One region of the Bacterioplanoides sp. SCSIO 12839 genome, then DNA from elsewhere that is predicted to be linked to it. Evidence: riboswitches for the same ligand, from Rfam matches in the RefSeq annotation. Region 1 holds a riboswitch; each other region holds the start of a gene.
The links. A riboswitch is a leader RNA that binds a small molecule or an ion and turns the genes downstream of it on or off. The one in region 1 is predicted to bind cobalamin.

Region 2: another riboswitch for cobalamin. It lies ahead of KFF03_RS02705 (cobaltochelatase subunit CobN); the one in region 1 lies ahead of KFF03_RS03830 (TonB-dependent receptor).
Region 3: another riboswitch for cobalamin. It lies ahead of KFF03_RS02730 (MotA/TolQ/ExbB proton channel family protein); the one in region 1 lies ahead of KFF03_RS03830 (TonB-dependent receptor).

Annotation. Positions count from the first base shown of each region.
Region 1 is NZ_CP073745.1:815,990-822,019, forward strand. Features, by position in the region: gene KFF03_RS03825 (hypothetical protein) at 1-1,154, opposite strand, end outside; gene KFF03_RS03830 (TonB-dependent receptor) at 1,165-3,117, opposite strand; cobalamin riboswitch at 3,215-3,467, opposite strand; gene KFF03_RS03835 (mechanosensitive ion channel family protein) at 3,618-5,315, shown strand; gene KFF03_RS03840 (ketopantoate reductase family protein) at 5,334-6,030, opposite strand, start outside.
Region 2 is NZ_CP073745.1:560,540-566,569, forward strand. Features, by position in the region: gene KFF03_RS02705 (cobaltochelatase subunit CobN) at 1-2,604, opposite strand, end outside; cobalamin riboswitch at 2,721-2,864, opposite strand; gene KFF03_RS02710 (PepSY domain-containing protein) at 2,897-4,366, opposite strand; gene KFF03_RS02715 (TonB-dependent receptor) at 4,407-6,030, opposite strand, start outside.
Region 3 is NZ_CP073745.1:568,722-574,751, reverse strand. Features, by position in the region: gene KFF03_RS02745 (TonB-dependent siderophore receptor) at 1-1,492, opposite strand, end outside; gene KFF03_RS02740 (TonB-dependent receptor) at 1,683-3,728, opposite strand; gene KFF03_RS02735 (DUF2149 domain-containing protein) at 3,759-4,070, opposite strand; gene KFF03_RS02730 (MotA/TolQ/ExbB proton channel family protein) at 4,063-4,512, opposite strand; cobalamin riboswitch at 4,619-4,895, opposite strand; gene KFF03_RS02725 (alkaline phosphatase) at 5,086-6,030, opposite strand, start outside.

The DNA.
Region 1 (6,030 bases):
GAGTCGCTGGCGCTGTCGATTACAACAATTTGAGGTTCCGAAGAATCAGCAATAGCAGTCCATAAGTAACCTTCTGGGCCAAAAGTAATATCGCTGATTTCTTTACCAGTTACGGCAGCATCCGTGATGGTTGTATTAACAGAGTCGTTCATCTTTATGATTTTGGTTTCAAGAGTAGTAAAGCCTTGCTCTATACCAATCGCAACATAAGGAACACCTGCCTGAGATACTGTAACATCCGTTACGTGGAAATAAGTGTCGTTACTGGTGTTATTATCATCTGTAATAACATTAAATGAAGAAAAAGTATCAGCATCAATGAGATTTGTTGTTTGATAGCTGCTTGCGTTGATGCTCACCAGGCCGCCAGAGCTAATCACGCGCTGTGGATCGCGGCTACTACCATAGTTCCCACGTCCGGCAACATAAATAGTATCGTTGTAAATTTCTAGATTAGAGATATTAGGGGCATTAACTGGGATACCTTTTAGGCCATCAGTTTGCGGGTTTGTATCAATCTCTTCATTGTTGCTTAAGTCGATGACTGCCACATACGCTTGTTTCGGCTGAAAGCTGGCGTCCAGACGTTGCAAACCAACAAATAGCTTATTGTCATAAATAACAGCATCTTGCATACGAGGGAAGGCTGCGCCTTCAACGGTATAATCGGATAAATCAATACGGGCTTTCACATATGAATCTGCAGAATCGGCTTGAGGATTCACTTGTAGTATTGAGGTGCTGCCATAGCGAACTACATATGCATTATCATCGGCATTCTGGATAATATGATGAGGGTTTGATGAGCCTGCATCTGGTTCATTATCATTTACCGAGTATGTGTACTCTGCATTAGCCAGGCTGGTTTCTGCATCAAAACGACTGATTTCGTCAATGCCAAAACGACCGATGTGATACAGAATATTTTCATAAGTATCAATACTGTAATCAGACTTATCAACAGATTGAATGTTTTGTGTTGCTGTACGATCGCCGGAAACCTTACCAGTTGCTAATTGGCTGCTTGAATAATCTGCGGCAACTAACTGAGTAACATATAGTGATTCTGTTGCGACGACATCGTTGTCGTTATCGTCAGATCCACAACCAACTAAGCCTGCAATAGCAGTAAATAATAGTACTTTTTTAAACATGATTTATCCCTCAAAAAGAATAATTTGCGTATAGGGTAATCCAGCGCCCTCTTGCCGGACGGTTGGAGAAATCCTGATACTGGTTATTGGTAATGTTTCGGACAGAAGCCGCGATGCTACCTTGGTTGAAAGTAAATTGATAAATAATATCAATGGATGATTTAGTGTCAGCCTCAACTAAATTGCTGCGATCGATATAGAGATCATCAGCAAGCTGATAACTTAATCTAAGGTTATGTTTATCCCATCTTTTGGAAATAGCGGCCAGGAAGTTATTATGGTAAATACCCGATAGTTTCTTATTATCGAAGGATTTGACATTATCACTGAATGTTTGACTATCATAGTGGCTGCCTGAAAAATGAATGTGGGCCACTTCATGCTGTTTCGACCAGTGCCATTCAATACCATCTAACTCTGCTTTTGAGGTGTTTTCATAACGTCCGATGCCGCGAGAATCATATACTGGAACGATAGCGTTATTCAGGTTTCTATGGAAAATGGTGAAGTGAAAGTTTCCATAAGGTGTTTGATTTCTATATGCCGCTGATATTGTTTTTGCTTTTTCGGGGTTCAGATCCACATTGTTTAGTAATAATCCACGATCACCAAATAATTCATATAATGTTGGCACTCGAACGGCATCTTTGTAAGAAAGTGAGAAATCGCCCCATAATGTTGAGTGAGATAAATTGATTAAATAATTATCATAGGTGTCACTGGATGTACTGCGATCAAACTGGTCTGTTTGGGCTCTATTAAGATTCTTTACCTGATCTAACCCGGTAATAATATTCGCAGATGTATCGTAATTTTCACTTGTCCAGCCCGCACTCAATTTGAGAGCAAGATTTTTTTGATTGGCGTATTGATCGCAATCTCCCCCAGGGGTTATGCACTGCCTGGAATCAGGGTCATCAAGATAGCGGCTGCGATAGTTTTCTTCCGAGTGACTGATATATACACCGGATTTTATAGAATGATTGGATAATCGGGATGACCAATCTAATTGATATTTATCCGTATAATAACGATTGTTATCGATGCCTAAACCAATAATGCTGGATTCATCAATATAAGTCTCATCAACATAGCGGTAAGCCATTTTCCATTTATGATTGACTTCATAGCTGCCTAATGGCGTGGTTGAAAAGTTACCCTTAAGGTTCAGTGACGATGTCTGAGTTTCGAGAGATGCTTTTTGTTGCTCACTATTTCTTTGGTAGTCTGGAAAATTCTTTCTCTCATCTTGGTAACGTGCAACTAATGTAGCCCAACGGAATCCCTGGATAACAGACAGCGTTGTCTTTTGGTATTCAGCATTATTTAAATTCTGTTTGTCGTTGCGGTTCTGACTATTACCGGCTGGTGATGGAACTTCTACCTCATAATTATTGGCGCTTTGCTCATGAGATAGTTCGACCGTTGAGTCTTTTCCTGCTGCTATAGATAGGTTAGCTGTATAGGTTTCGTAGGAGCCAACACTGGCTGACACTTTATTTTGCTGGTTGTCGTGGCCCTGTGTGATGATGTTAATAACACCGCCAATCGCGCTACCGAGCTCCAGGTCGGCCTGGTCGGTGTATACTTCGACTTGCTTAATTTGTTCAATAGGGATGCTATTAAGGTCGTAGTTACCAAACTGACCTGTATTTGCCAACACGCCGTCGATATAAAGTTTTGTTTGGCCCGAAGATGCACCTTGCACACTGACCAATACTGGGTCTCCAATAGCGCCACTTTGATTAACCTGGATACCATTAACAGACTGCATGAAGTCTGCCAGAGTTGTGTATTTTCCGGAGAAATAAGACTGATCGAAAACACGATAGCCACCAACGGGTACACTCTCTGCAGCAGGTTTAACTATTTGCAGTGGCAGCTCTGTTGTCTCTTCAGCAACCGTGAATGAAATCATGGTTACGGGTAACAGCATTGGCAGTATAAGTAGCAGTGCTTTCAATTCATGATCCGAATTTGTGCACAGCGAGAAACAGATGGAGTAATTGCATCAAAAATACTTCCATCGTCGCCCACCGCAACTATTGGTTTATTGCTGATATTATTCAGCGCTTTCAGGCCGGTATCCGGGCTGACGGCTTGTTGCTGTTATCCATGACGACTAGTCATGGCACACACAACTCCAACTGACACCTTCCCATAACACGATTGAGTTACAGTGGCTTTGAGTCAGTCAGATAAGCCGATCACCGTTGCGGGGGCAGCATTGGAATAATTCAGCAGGCGCTGAACAACACCAATTTCCCGTTTAACTTGATCAGAGATCAGAGCACCTGAGTCGCGAGAGAATATAGTTTGGCTATAGGGGGGTCAAGGCGACCAAGGTTGAATTCTTTACATACGGGGATGAAAAACCCTCATACTATTGCGGATTGCTAGCGATACGTAACTTATCAATGGTAGCATCGCGGCCATGGATTCATATTTTCAGGAGCATTGGCAATGGGGCAATTCCGCCTGTTACCTCTTATTTTCTTACTGTTTATTTCTCAATCACTGCTGGCACAGCCTGCAACCTTAACGGGTGCTGCGGTTCAATCTGCGGATACCAGTGAGGCCGATAGTCCGGAAGCCGATGCCGAAAAGCCCAGTGAAAAACCCAAAAGCAAAGAACTGGAAGTGATCAAGGCTGCAGCCAGCTATGAAGATGCTGTGCTGGCACAGGAGGAGGATGAGTTTCAGGACTCATTACACCGGGATACGCCACGTGGCGCTATGATCGGATTTGTTGAGGCGCTGAAAGAAGAAGATTTTGATAAAGCCGCTGAATTTCTGGATTTACGTTATCTGCCAAGAGGCATGTCGGCAGACAACGGCCCGGAATACGCGGTAAAGCTCAGTTCTATTATTCAGCGTCACTTATGGATCAACTTCCAGGAACTGAGCAATGATCCGGCAGGTATTCTGGATGATGGCCTGAGCAGTTACCGTGATTTGTTAGGTCAACTTCAGCTTCACGAAGAGAAGATTAACCTGTATCTGCAGCGTGTGCCTGATAAAAAAATCGGCAAGGTCTGGAAAGTTTCCAACGCCACGGTTGCACAGATCCCTAAGCTATATGAGCACTTTGGCTACAGCCCTTTAGCTGAGTGGTTGATCCCGAAAACCCCGAATGTACGTGTGCTTGGCATTTATATCTGGGAGTGGGTGCTTATCGTCGGTTATTTTGTGGTGGCGTTTTCGATTGTCATTCCACTGATTTGGTTGGCGAAGAAATTGGTGGTTCGTTCTTCTTATCACTTATCAGAAGAGCTGTTGGTTGTTTTGTCCGGCCCTGTCCGTTTTATGATGGCCCTGCTGCTGATGAAGGTGTTTGTACCTTATGCCACCTTATCGGCACTGGCGCTGGCGTTAATCAGCAGTGCAGGCTTGTTGATTCTGGCAACCGTCTGGCTGGCGCTGGGGGTTACCAGCATGGTGCAGCTGAGCTTGCAAAAACGCTGGCTGGAAAATGGTAATACGCAGTCCACTCATTTGCTGCGCCCGCTGTCGAACATGATTCGTGTACTGATCATTGGTATCGGTATCCTGATGTGGTTTAAACATCTGGGATTCGACCCGTCGACCATTCTCGCTGGCTTGGGGATTGGTGGTATCGCCATTGCGCTGGCGGCGAAGCAGTCGATTGAGAACTTTATTGGCACGATTACTTTGTACTCAGCGGCTCCGGTAAAGGTTGGTGATGTTTGTAGCTTTGGCGGTCGCCGTGGCACAGTTGAAGAGATTGGCTTACGCAGCACCCGTATTCGTACGCTGGATCGCTCAGTGATTTATATTCCAAATGCTCGGTTTGCTGAAATGGAGTTGGAGAATATTTCTGAGCGCGAGAAAATTCGTCTGCAAACGGATATTCGCCTGCATTACTCGACGACACCCGCACAGCTAAAAGCGATTAATGCGGAAATACTGGAATCCTTAGAAAAACATGAAATGGTGGCTGAAAGCCCATTACGTGTGCGCTTTAAGGGTTTTGGTGAGCATGGTCTGGAAATTAATGTGCTGGCCTATATCACCACCAAAAGCTTCCCGGAATATCAGGGCATTGCCGAAGAAATTAACTTCGACATTATGGAAACCGTGCAAAAACACGGCGCGCGCCTGGTACCGGTTGCGCCAACGATTGCCCCAAGCGCGAATTAACGCTGGCGCAGCTCAGGTTTAACTCAACTGTGCAAGCAAGCGGCGATTAAGCGGCAGCTCAATATTGAGCTGCTGTGCCTGCCGGATCAAATAGCCATTAATATAATCCAGCTCGGTCGGACGCTGATGTAATACATCCTGCAGCGTTGATGACTGATTGGCGGCTGTCGCTTCAGCTACTGCCAAGCTTCGCTCTGTCAGATCAAAATTAAGCGGTTGCTGTAATGTCTCAAAGCATTGCTGTACTTCGGTAGCTAATTCTTTCAGTGCCTGGCGATATTCATCATGACTGACCAGTTCGCCATTACGGCAGCGGAAAACCGCCGTTAACGGGTTAATCACTGCATTAATAGCCAACTTGGCGCGGATTCGCTGTTGAATATCATCAACAACCGTTAAACCGTTGGGGATGGAGGCTGTAGGGTGTTGAGCTTGCCACAGGCCAATATGGGTGTCTCCGCTGCCGGCATAAACCACCTGCTCCGTGTTTTGGCGATACGCACCTTCGGTGGAAATACCAGCCCATAAGTTGGCAGAGCACTGCTGCTGGCTCAGCCAGTCTGATACCTGTTGTTGTTGGCCCATACCGTTCTGTAATAACAGGATATTCTGTACCTGGGGTAATTGATTTGCGACGGACTGCAGAGCTTCTAGGGTGGCTGAGGCTTTGGTGGTAATGACCAGCCAATCAATGGCTTCATGCTGCCAGGTTGGA
Region 2 (6,030 bases), 260 kb from region 1:
TTCTTTATCATCAGCGCTTAACGGTGAGCTATCGGAACCTTTATGACGACCGAGCATAGACTGCAGCATCATCTCGACGGCATTGTTATCCCAGTTTTTACCAAAGATATGCAAACCTAGCGGCATAAAACGCTCTTGCAGATCCGTCAGGTAATGACCAACTTCATGCACCAGCATGTCGTCGTCGACTTCTTCAAAGCTGATGCCCATTACCGCTAACTCTGCCGACATAGCTTGTGCCAGTTCATCGCGCAATTCGAGCTGGTCAACTTTTTCGACAATCTGCTGCACCAAACGCTCGGCAACGGCTTCGTTACCGCTGCCATGGCTGGCTTCAAAACTTTCGATTAACTGACGCAGTTGTAATAACTCATCGTACAGTGGTGTGCTTTCCAGCGGTGGCGTCAGGTGGTCAACCATCACCGCCAAACCACGACGCTTGGCCTGAATACCTTCACCCACGCCATCCACAATATACGGATAAATACCCGGAATATCGGCACCAATAATGCGCGAATAATCGTCTTCACCTAACCCCACACTACGGCGTGGTAAAAACTCATAAGTGGAGTGACGGCCTAGATGCACGTAGGCATCGGCTTTAAATTCGTTGCGTAAAAAATGATAAAACGCCAGGTACTGATGTGGTGGCGGGAAGGCCAAATTTGCGTGTAATAATTCTTCGTTAATTTCCCAGCCACGCGGCGGTTGTGGGCCAAGAAAGACATTACCAAATTGCAGGCCGGGCAATAATAACTGACCATTTAAGGTCATAACTTTACCGGGCGCTTCACCCCAGCCGCCTAAGCCTTCAATACCGGTTTTCTGTAACGCTTTAATCAGTTGTGGCGCTTCTTTATCCAGACAAGCCGGGTATTGGCCGTTGTTAATTTTTTGTGCTGTTTCAACTGTGTGTAAATAACACACTTCTAACTGTTCAATTAAGGCCAACGCTCTTTCACGGCCTTTGTGATCAACACCTTCCAGTAGGTGGTGCATTTCTTCAAAGGTATGATGCAGCAGGCCATCAGCCAGCTCAGGTTTTTTCGCCACAATGGTGGCTTTTAATTGTTCATGTAATAAACCAAACGGACCATTCACCATTTCGTTTTTAACGCTGGCAGGCAAGGTATTAAACCAGCCCTGGTAATTCTCCGGTTCCATTTTCTGAATACGCCCCGCCATTTGCTTCAGTGCATTGGCATCGCGTGGCAGGTTAACGCCTTTTTGTTGTAATAAATCAAGCAGCGCGTCTTGTGACTCCGGCAATTCGCCAACGTCATAGCCCTGAGCTTTTAACTGATTAAGGATTTGCCATAACGAAGCGGGTACGTCGAGGTTATCGGCTCCAATGTTATGGCGACCCGGCGGGTGGTTGTAATACACAATGGCAATGCGTTTTTCGGCATTGTTTTTTTGTTGCAGGGTATGCCAACGATTCAGGCGAGCGGTTAAGGTATTTAAGCCTTCTTGCTTGGCTTCAATCGCCTGAATACGAATACCACTGATGGCGTCGTTATGAGGCTCTCCGGCGGTGGCAATAATCAGCGGCTGAGATGCGCCCTGAAGCTCTGGCATTGCCACCTGATAATAGACTTTCTCAGCGGCCAGGCCATCCGCCGATAACTGATGTTCCACCGCGCTACGGTCGCGTAATTTAATCGCTTTTAATAGCGGTACATTCAGTTGTTGTAGCAGAGCATTCACTTGCTCACGGCCTTCACCGCCACCAATGACAAAATCCTGCAGCATCACAATGGCGCTGAGTTGCTGTTGATAAGGGATTAATTGCTCAACCGCTTTTACACCGGCTTCGCCCCAATACGCCAGGGAACCAATACATTGTTGCTTTTGCGCTTCAATTTGCTGACATAGGTGACGCAATAACGCCGCATCGGCTGGGCGGCCACCGCCAGCATGATCGAGAATGGCAACCAGCGGCTGGTTGTTAATGGCAGGAAACTGCGTCTGGATTTCACCGTTAGCAAACCAGCGCAGGCGTGGTTGAGGTAACGGTGCCGCAGCTGCTACCGGCTCACCTAATTGTTGAAATACCCAGTTAAATAATGCTTGGCTGTTATCGGCACCACCGGCTTGCCAATAAGCACGCGCCTGTAGCCATAATGACTGCTTGGGGTTTTCTTGTTTGAGGCGGCTGAGCCATTGTGAAAAGTTGTCTTCGGCGCGTTGTTTTCCCAGTTCTCGAACCTGCTGCTGGCTGCTGAAAAAACGCTGACCCTGTATTTCACTCATGCCCACCAGGCGGTGATCACTGTTAAAAATAAATAATGGCTTTTTTTGCTGGTGATAGGCTTTTAGCAGCGGCGTGAGTTCGGCAACCGCCGGGCCAAATAAACCAGCACCGACAATAGCGCTGGCATTCAGAATAAGTTGCGCTCGCTGTTCGGTATCGGCTTCATAAATCTGACCATCGGTACGTGCTTTCACCGTCAGATCTGGATGTTGTTGTTTTAATAAACGCGCGGCTTCTGCCACGGTTTCAGCATTTCGTTGTGATGTTAAGACTAATAAGTAGTCATCGGCCGCCAGCGCCTGCCAGGGCAGGAGCAGGGTGAAAAGAACGAGTATCGATAAATACCGCATAGAAACCTCAAGTCAGCAGGGCTTGAGGGAGAGAAAACGTACCGCACAGATTCCTAAGTTATCTAGAAACACAGGAATCGCCAGTACCGAGTATTCCCGCCCGGTGCATGATAAAAAAATAATAAATAGACGCTTGTGTATCTGGCTTCGCCGGGCAAATAAACAGCCGACGTTACAGTTGCGGGTACAGCCCCGGATTCGCACCGGTGTTCCACCTGGAGCTTATTTAAGCTTCAGCATCGAGCGTTGTTCTACTGATAGTTGGCTGAAATGTCAATTTGACTAAGGCCTGTTAATCGTTTTTTGGTTGCTGAAACTGTTCATAGCCATAGAACAGCAGCATGGCTACTCCGGTGGGTGGGAACAAAACACCGGTCAGAACAAACCAGAAAGCGGCTGTCTTTGGCATACCCTGCTGGCTGGGTTTTGCAGGCGCGGTCAGCGATGGTTTTTTTCTTGCGTTTATTTTTTTACCGGCACGACGTTTAAACCACATCACCAGACCCGCGAATGAAGAAAAAGCCAGTAATACACACGCCAGTGTGTTCAGCCATAAATTCCAGCTGAATACCTGGCCTTTATGCAAGGCGATACCTGCTGCCATGGATTTTGCCACCGGGTTGTAATCCTGCCAGCCAATATCCGCTAATACCTGACCCGTGTATTGATCAATATGTACGGTGCGATCTTTACGAGGGTCAACGACATCGCCACTGGTCGTCACTGACATCAGGGTATACACCCCGCTAGGTGTTTGCGGTAACGCAACCCGAAAATAATCAAAGCCCAGTTGTTGGCCCTGTTGCATAATCTGTTCGAGTGGCAAGGGGATTATCTTTTCTTGCTGGTACTGCGATTTGGATTGAAGTTGAGGCTTTGTTAGTGGTCGGGACTGGGGCACGGCAGCCAGTTCCAGATTCCACGCCACTTCTTCGTTATTTTCCGTGTTGAGTTGAGCGTGGTCAGCGAGTGTTGAAGCCGGGTCCGATTGCCAGCTGCTGGCACGTTTTTCGGTAGGAAAACTGCTCCAGGGTTGTACTAATTGTTGTCCCCAGATACCGGTCCAAGCCATACCGGTTAATACAAAAAACACCAGAATAATGGAGAGCCAGATACCCAGCGAAGCGTGAATGGATTTCCAGCTGCTGCGACTTAGGTTACCGTGTTTATTTTTTGAAAAGCGAAACCCCAGCCAATGTTTGATGGACGAATATTTTATTGGCTGTTTTTGTTTTTTTGGCCAGTAAAGATAAATACCACTGATTAATAATAATAACGAGAAACCCGCAGATAGTTCGATTAACGCATCGCCGAGCTTGCCTAAATTATTATCACCAACCTTAACGTTGCTTAACATCAAGGTGCCGTGAATATCATCGGCAATCGAATACCAGGTATCCCGTGCGCTGAGCTGACCAAGAATTTCTCCAGAATATGGATTAAGAAAAATAATCTGAGTGGGTGTTTGGCGAGAGACAATTTTAAAACGGGCGGAGCGGTCTGCGCTTTGAGGTGGTTGATATTGACGCACCCGGAACCCCGGGTACGATTTTTTAATAATATCCAGTTGTTGTGTTGCGCTTAGGGGTAAGCTTGATCCATTGGCGTCAACCTGAACCAGATGTGGATATTGCCACTGCTCAATCTGAGGATAAAACATCATCACCAAACCCGTGATGGTTAACATCAACATAAAAGGTAAGACGTACAAGCCGGCAAAAAAATGCCAGCGGCATAACGTTTGATGTTGATGTTTTTTCATAGCGTCGTGTTCGTCAATCGGGTGTTAAATAAATGCCAGATTAAAAGCGATAACCGCCTTCCAGAATAACGGTGCGTCCCGGATAGGGGTGATGCACGTAGGCTTCTTCATCCAGTAGGTTATCAATTCCTAACGCTAATTTTGCCTGATGGGTGACCTGCCAGTTGGCTTTCAGATCAACAAAGGTGTACGCATCAATGGCACCAAAGACATTGCTTTCGGTATCACTGTTATCCAGCGTGTTATAGCTGTTGCTGACCCGGCGTACATGGCTGTTCAGATCCACTTGTGGTAAGGCATGCCAGGTCACAATCAGATTATTTTGCCATTCGGGAATCCGTGGGAATTGTTTGCCCTCGGACTCTGGTGTGTATGAATTGCGGGCAATGCGTGCGTCGGTATAACTGGTGTTAAAGATCATATCAATGCTTGGATGGAACAAACCATGAATGTCGTAAGTCAGTTCGGCACCTTTGGTATTTACCTGCTCAACGTTGAGGAAGGTACTGCGACGATTCACGATGCGCTGATTAAATATCGTGTCTTGCACCCGGTCGTAAAACAGATTGATGCTCAACTCGGCACGATCAAACTGTTTGCTCAGGTTCAGGTTCTGATGAATGCCTTGCTCCGGTTTTAATTCGGCATTAGCAATATTTTGCGTCAGGGTGATATCTACGTTGTTGTATAACTCTTCAACAATCGGGAAGCGTGTTGCTTTGGCTAAGGAATAACGAGTGCTCCAGCCGGGAGCAAACTGCCAACCCACGGCAAACTTAGGTGACCAGGCATGTTCTTTACGATCCGGATGCTGACCTTCCTTGCGGAAGCCATTCATCGCCCGCCACTGTTCATAACGCACACCGACATTGACATCCCAGTCATCGGCAAAGCGCCACTGGTATTGGCTGAATAATGCCTGGGTTTCGGTATCACCACCGGAATCCGGCTGGCTGCTTTGCGGTTCATTATTAGTCGGGTTGTAACGGCCGGTATTAATTTGCAGTTTATATAAATCGTAATGGTAACCCGCGCTCAGGCTCATATCAGCGCGATTAAATAATTGATCGGTAGCCAACTTGGTATCCAGTGTTTGCCAGCCGGAACCTTTAAACTCCTGAATGTTTTCTGAGCCATCAAATGCCGGGTCGCTGGGTTTGCGCGAGGTACGAATACGCTCGTCGGTCAGAATACTGAATTGGCTGATATCCACTTTGGCGTACCAGTGATCACTTACCGGGGCGGTAATGCCGGTGCCTAACCATAAACTGTTGCGATCCTGACGACTGTCACCAAAACGTGAGCGTGAGTCCGTAGCATAAAACGGTGTGCCATTCTGAATATAATGGCCGCCATATTGAGTGTCGCCGTTGGCATCTTTGAGGAAACTGCGGGTATCTGTGGTATCGTTTTCACGCTGTTCATAAGCGATGGTGTTACGCCACTCAAATCCATCGTTCTGATAAACCGCTTTTAGTTTGTATAAATCGGTAGACGTGTCGACGACACCGGAATCACCGTAAATAATAACGTCATCACCAAATGCATCTTTTTGGCGTAAGCCACCGCTTACCACTGTTGGATTTTCATCACTGCTGTCGCTGCTGGCGAATAAACTTTGTGGCTGACCTTTGTTTTCCAGGTGGTTATAAAAACCAAATAAA
Region 3 (6,030 bases), 250 kb from region 1:
GATGAGTCATTTCACTGTCTTTATCTGAGTCTGATTCACCTTGTGTACTATTTTTCACATGATCGTGTCGAAGGCCTGCTGATACGATCCAGTTTTCATAACGAATCTGATCCATCAAATAAACGCCTTGTTGCTCCAACGTCGATGACGGCCTGTTAGCCGGTCGCAATGCATCCAGAGCGGCCAGGCCTTCTGCTGATAATTGACCATATTGCGGGTTATATAAATCCAGTGATAAATCAACGGCAGCGCCTGGGTTAAAGGCAATTACCTGAGCAGTGTTGATCTCTGAGTAATTATTATCAGTAGTAATATCCTGCGCATCCAGACCGAATACCACTCGATGTTCAAGTGATCCGGTACGGAAATCAGCATTTAAACGAACATCCAATGTTTTTGCATCGGCAGACAATTTACTGGCACGAGCAGTACGGTTAGCGGTACGGCCATCGGCTTCAAAACGATGAACATCGCTTCCTGGGTAAAAAAGAGGCTGGAACGACTGCGGAAATACAACCGGCCACATGGAATCATATTTCACATCACTTTGTGAATCGCGGTAGTTAGCCGATAACGAGAACACCTCATTAAAAATATGATCAAAACTCAGAGTATAAGCCGTTTGCTCGGAGTCAAAGCGATCAAAGTCAGGCTCACTCACAAACAGAGATTGATCGATATCACCATTAGGGTTAGGCAGTACTGTACCAGCCAGTGGCAGGAACTGCGTAGATGATCCAGTCTGGTCTTTCTGCTTGTTCATCATCAACGTCATAGAGGTTTGAGCTGATGGGGCCCAAGTCAGAGACGGCATCAAAATCATGCTGTCATCGTCTACATAATCCGTTTGCGATTCCGAATCACGTTTCAAAGCCACCAAGCGGTACAAGAACTGCCCGTCCGCATCAATTGGGCCAGTCACGTCCACCGCTAACTGCTTTCTATCAAACGTGCCTACTTGTGCCCAGACTTCACCGCCAAACTCAGCTTGAGGGCGCTTGCTCACCATATTAACAATACCACCAGTACCGGATTGACCATAGCTGACGGATGACGGGCCTTTTAGTATTTCCAGGCGCTCCAGGGTAAACGGGTTCTGACGAGTATTGTTATAATTTCCGACCGACTTTCGCATGCCATCCAGATATAAAATAGGTCGAACGGCACGAATGGTTGAAGAATCTGTACGAGAGTCGATACCAAATGATGCGCCGTTGACACCAGCAGAATATTGCAATGCATCCTGAATGGTCTTAACACCAGTTGCGGTGAAGAAATCCTGCGTAATCACAGAAACCGAATAAGGTGTTTCTGTGATTTCTACATCCATTCTGCCAACACTGGTTGTGCGCCCTTCAAAGTTATCACCAACAACAACGACTTGATTTAACACAACCTCATCTTCTGTTGGCACAGTATCAGCGGTTTCTGCATTCACAGAAGCCGCCATCACAACGGCTAACGCCAGAGGCGCTTTAGCAAACAACTTCATAACCCTATCCTTAATAAGACTAATTACCATTCGTATAGGTCGCACACTATATAGTTAGAAGAGTCATTTGCAATATATTATCAGTTAGATTCTTATTAATATCTTTAGGGGAATATACGCATAAAAAAGCCACTGACACATAATGCGACAGTGGCTTTCGTATGGTTTAACCATCGATAAAAACGGCTTATCAGAACTCGTACGTCAGATTCGCGCGCACCATTCGTGGCTCAACCGGATGGAAGTGTTCATCTTCGATACCTTCAGCACCGGCTGGCACGTCTTCTCCAGGCAAACGCGATTCATATAAGTAGGTAATGTCATTACCTTCTTCATCCGTCAGGTTAATCAGCTCAAGGCCCAACTGTACCGATGGTGTCACCTGATAATTTGCCTGTGCGTTTAATAAGGTCACGGCGTCCGCTTTACGGCTGTTATCTTCATTTAAAGCAAACTTACCAAAGTGGCGAAGGCGTAAACCGGCATTCCAGTCCCCCAGACCATCAATGGTCATACCCAAGCTGAACACCTGCTCAACAGCACCAGGGATATATTGCTCCTTTTCACCTTCTGGCTTCAGACGAGCGCGACTGAAAGCCAGATCCGAATCCAGAATCAGCCAGGGTTGTGGCTGCCAGAAAACACTGGCTTCAACACCACGGCGTTCGGATTTATCCGATGCTTCGGTTGTGCCATCATCGCCAACAAAGATTAATTCAGAATCCAGCGTCAGCCACCAGAGCGATACAGCCAGCTGCAGGTCATTCGCCAGCTGCGTTTGCAGACCCAGGTCAGCCCCTTCACTCTGAACCAGCGGCGTAGCATCCTGCTCAGCAAAACCTCGTGCATCGTTTGAGTGAAAACCCTGGCCATAGTTAGCAAACACCTGAGTCTGCGCTGCCAGTTGATAAATCAAGCTGAATTTAGGGCTTACACGTGTATCACTCTCACCGCTGCTGTCGTTATTTTCCAACCGGTTTTTAACAATCGCTGAAATATAATCGAAGCGCGCGCCAATCTGAGTGCGTAATTTGCTGCTCCACTGGTGGTTGTTCTGTACAAATAACCCTAAACCAGTTTCTTCCACCCGGTGACGAACACGGCGCTCATAAATATCGCGATTTTGAGTACCCGCCAAACCCACATCGGAGATGCGATCATGGCGTAAATCTATCCCCGCCTGCCATTGGGTTTTTTCGCCGTTGTATAAATCCAGCAACGCAGAACCACCTAAGATTTTACGCTCGTCATGTTGGTGAAATTCGTCGCCATTATCCTGATCAATGGCATAAGTATGATTGGCATATAATTTCAGTCCATAATCAATCAGGTAAGCATTGGTTCTTAATTCACGTCCGCCAAAATCATTCCAACCTTCATAACTCAGGCTGCGACGATGCGTCTTACCACCGGCATCATCATCCAGCGAATCAAAACGATCACCACCATTATCAACGTAACGCTGAGGCAGCTGATCGGTTGCGGTCCAGTCATTCTGATATGCCATGGCAGTGATCGCACCACCGTTAATGCTGTCACCAAATGAATATTTGATCAGACCAGAATATTTTTCCTGTTCCTGTTCCACTTCCCATGGGCCGTCATAACGGCTGGTGTCTAATGCAGCAATCAGTTCATCACCGTTATTCAGTTCGCTGCTACCTGCTAATAAAATGCGTTGATAACCGTATTCACCGACACCAACTTTTAACAGGTTATTATTTAAACGCTGACGGGTATGAATACGCACGGCACCGGCGTTGGCAAAATCCCCTTCACTGGCGTAATACGGACCTTTTTTATAATCCAGTGATTCAACCAATTCTGGGATCAAAAAATTAATATCGGTATAACCCTGACCATGACCGTGTGTGCGCATATTCACTGGCATGCCATCAATAAAGGTCGCAAAGTCAGTGCCGTGATCTAGATTAAAACCGCGCAGGAAATACTGATTCGCTTTGCCTTCACCACTATGCTGGGTAACGATTAAACCCGGAACTGTTTCTAATACCTCGCCGGCACGGCTGATCGGGCGCTGCTCAATTTGTTCTGCTACAACGGTACCCATTGAGGCCGACACGGCTTCGCCAACCTGAGCCTGACCTGATACCGTTACATTGGATAATTGTGCGTCATCGGCACTGGCATTAATACCCGCCGCATAGCTGGATGAAGACCACAAAGAGGCCAGCGCCACTGCCATAAATAATGGGGCACGTTGATTGATTGTCATACACTTTCTCTGCTAAAAAAATTAACTGATTTATTGACCGATTAAGATCAGTTTTCCGGTTTTGGGGTCTTTATAAACCTGCCCCATTGATTGATAACCCTCAGCTTCACCACGTTCTAATTGCTGGCGTAACGATTCAGGAATATCGGTTAATTCCTGACTGCGCTCCAGCTTCACATCATTGTCTAATTTAAAATGTTGTTTTAATTCCGGACTCACTGCGACCAGCGCGGCAATTAACCCACAAGCAAAAACCAGCATAATATCGACCAGGTTAGCTAACGGGCCGAGCGGTTCGTCATCCTGTGCATCAAAAGAAGATGCGCGCCAACGATCACTCATACTTATCACCGCTGAATTGAGCCATGGCTTTGTCATACCAACGACGGCGGACACGCCCTAACACAAACCCCACAATCCCCGCCAATAAACCAATCACCGTGGTATCAAACGCAACGGTAATGGCGGTGGTTAATACGGTTAATTCGCCATCTCCCAAAGCTGCTAAGCCAGGGCCGAGCGGAATTAATGTACCCATCAGCCCCAACATGGGAGCAATGCGGGTAATAAAATCGGCACGTTCAATGCGGCGTTTTCCCATTTCCATCAATAACGCCTGGTCACCGCGCTGAACCAAGCGCTGAATGCCACCCAGGCGTTCTCCTAATGCCAGGCCAGATTCGTACAAGGCGAGTAATAAAAAAAATAATAACGCCCATACCACAGGCTCCAACAAAAAGCCGGTAATCTGATGCATGATGTTAAGAGAAACTGCAGAAAACACCTTAATCTCCTCAATGGGGAAATCAGGCAGGGGAATGCGAGGGCAAAGCCATCGGTCGCTGAAAAGCACTGAAAATACAGGACCATTCGCTCAGGGCACCCCGCCTGAAATCTGGTTTACTTCAGGCCGGTCTCCGGGCTCAGAATCAGGCTGTTAAATACCTGAGGCCAACCTTCCCGTCATTCAGTTGCATGATATGCATGCACAAGACAGTGGTTAAAGGCCAAACTGCAGTCACAGTTCTTCCATACCGTTGCGGGGGCAGCACAGGAATAGTGTCACTGTCTTCAGATAAGCAGCTTTACAACATAGCCATCTGCCGACAAGGCAAAACACCGTACCTGTTTCCCGATTATCCTTACGCCTGAAATCATTAACAAAATTTTAAGTCATTAATGACAACTAAAGTTATTCATAGCAGGGCAAGGCACCTGAAAGTGAGCAGCATGTTATCAGGTAATTTTTCTCATTAAAAGTTAGACAAAAGCGGAAAGGCATAATAAGCCCCTTGTGTGATTCATCACACAAGGGGCTTCAACAACAGACTTGCTCAGAAAATCGATCAATAACAAATTATTCAACAATCAAAGCCGACATCATCTTCTGACCGAGGTCAGTATGGTGTTGCATGGTTGAAAACTGTTTCGTGATTGCTTCCGGGCCAAAGGCATAAACTGGAACAGGTGCAGCGGTATGGGTGCCATTACCCCAGGTAACACTTTGTTTTTCTGCAACTTCACGGGCAATTAATGCACCTGTGTCTTCATCGGCGTAGACATAGAAATCAGAAAAGTCGTTAAACTTAGGAATATTGGTCGCACTCAGATATTTATGATCCGGATGAACATCTTCTGCAGGCACATCATAACGAGCGGCAATTTTTTCTCCGGAAGCATCGTCAATATGAAAGTCAGCATGCAAACTTTTGTTCACTTCTTCGACCCAGGCTGCCGCACTGCTGTTAGAAAAATCCCAGTCGCCATCAACGGCACTTAAAATATCGTAGAAAGAACGTTCCTGAGCGTAAATTTTATCCAACGTTGCCAGTGCACCAAAGTTATATTGCGGCTGATAATCACGTGGGCTGCCGTCAGCCTCCACCATGCCATCCCCCTGTAGTGTTTTTGCTTGCGGAATATCATGTTTATGGTAGGCAAAACCAAAGCCGCCGGTTTCGTGGTCTGCAGTCACAACAACCAGAGTATCATCACGCTCGGCCGCCCATTCGTAAACGGCCTGAACCGCTTCATCAAATTTCAACATTTCATGCAATAACCAACCAGTGTCATTAACATGGCCAGCCCAATCGATCTGCCCACCTTCGATCATCAGGAAAAAGCCGTCCGGATCTTTAGAAAGAATATCCAGTGCTTTTTTAGTCATATCTACCAGCGACGGTTCATCCGCACATTTGCTGCCAGACTCAGGAGACGCATTATTTTTACAGGCGGTGTATTCAATACCATCATTCATGGCAGAGTCATCGAATAAACCCAACAATTTACCGTCATTAACTGC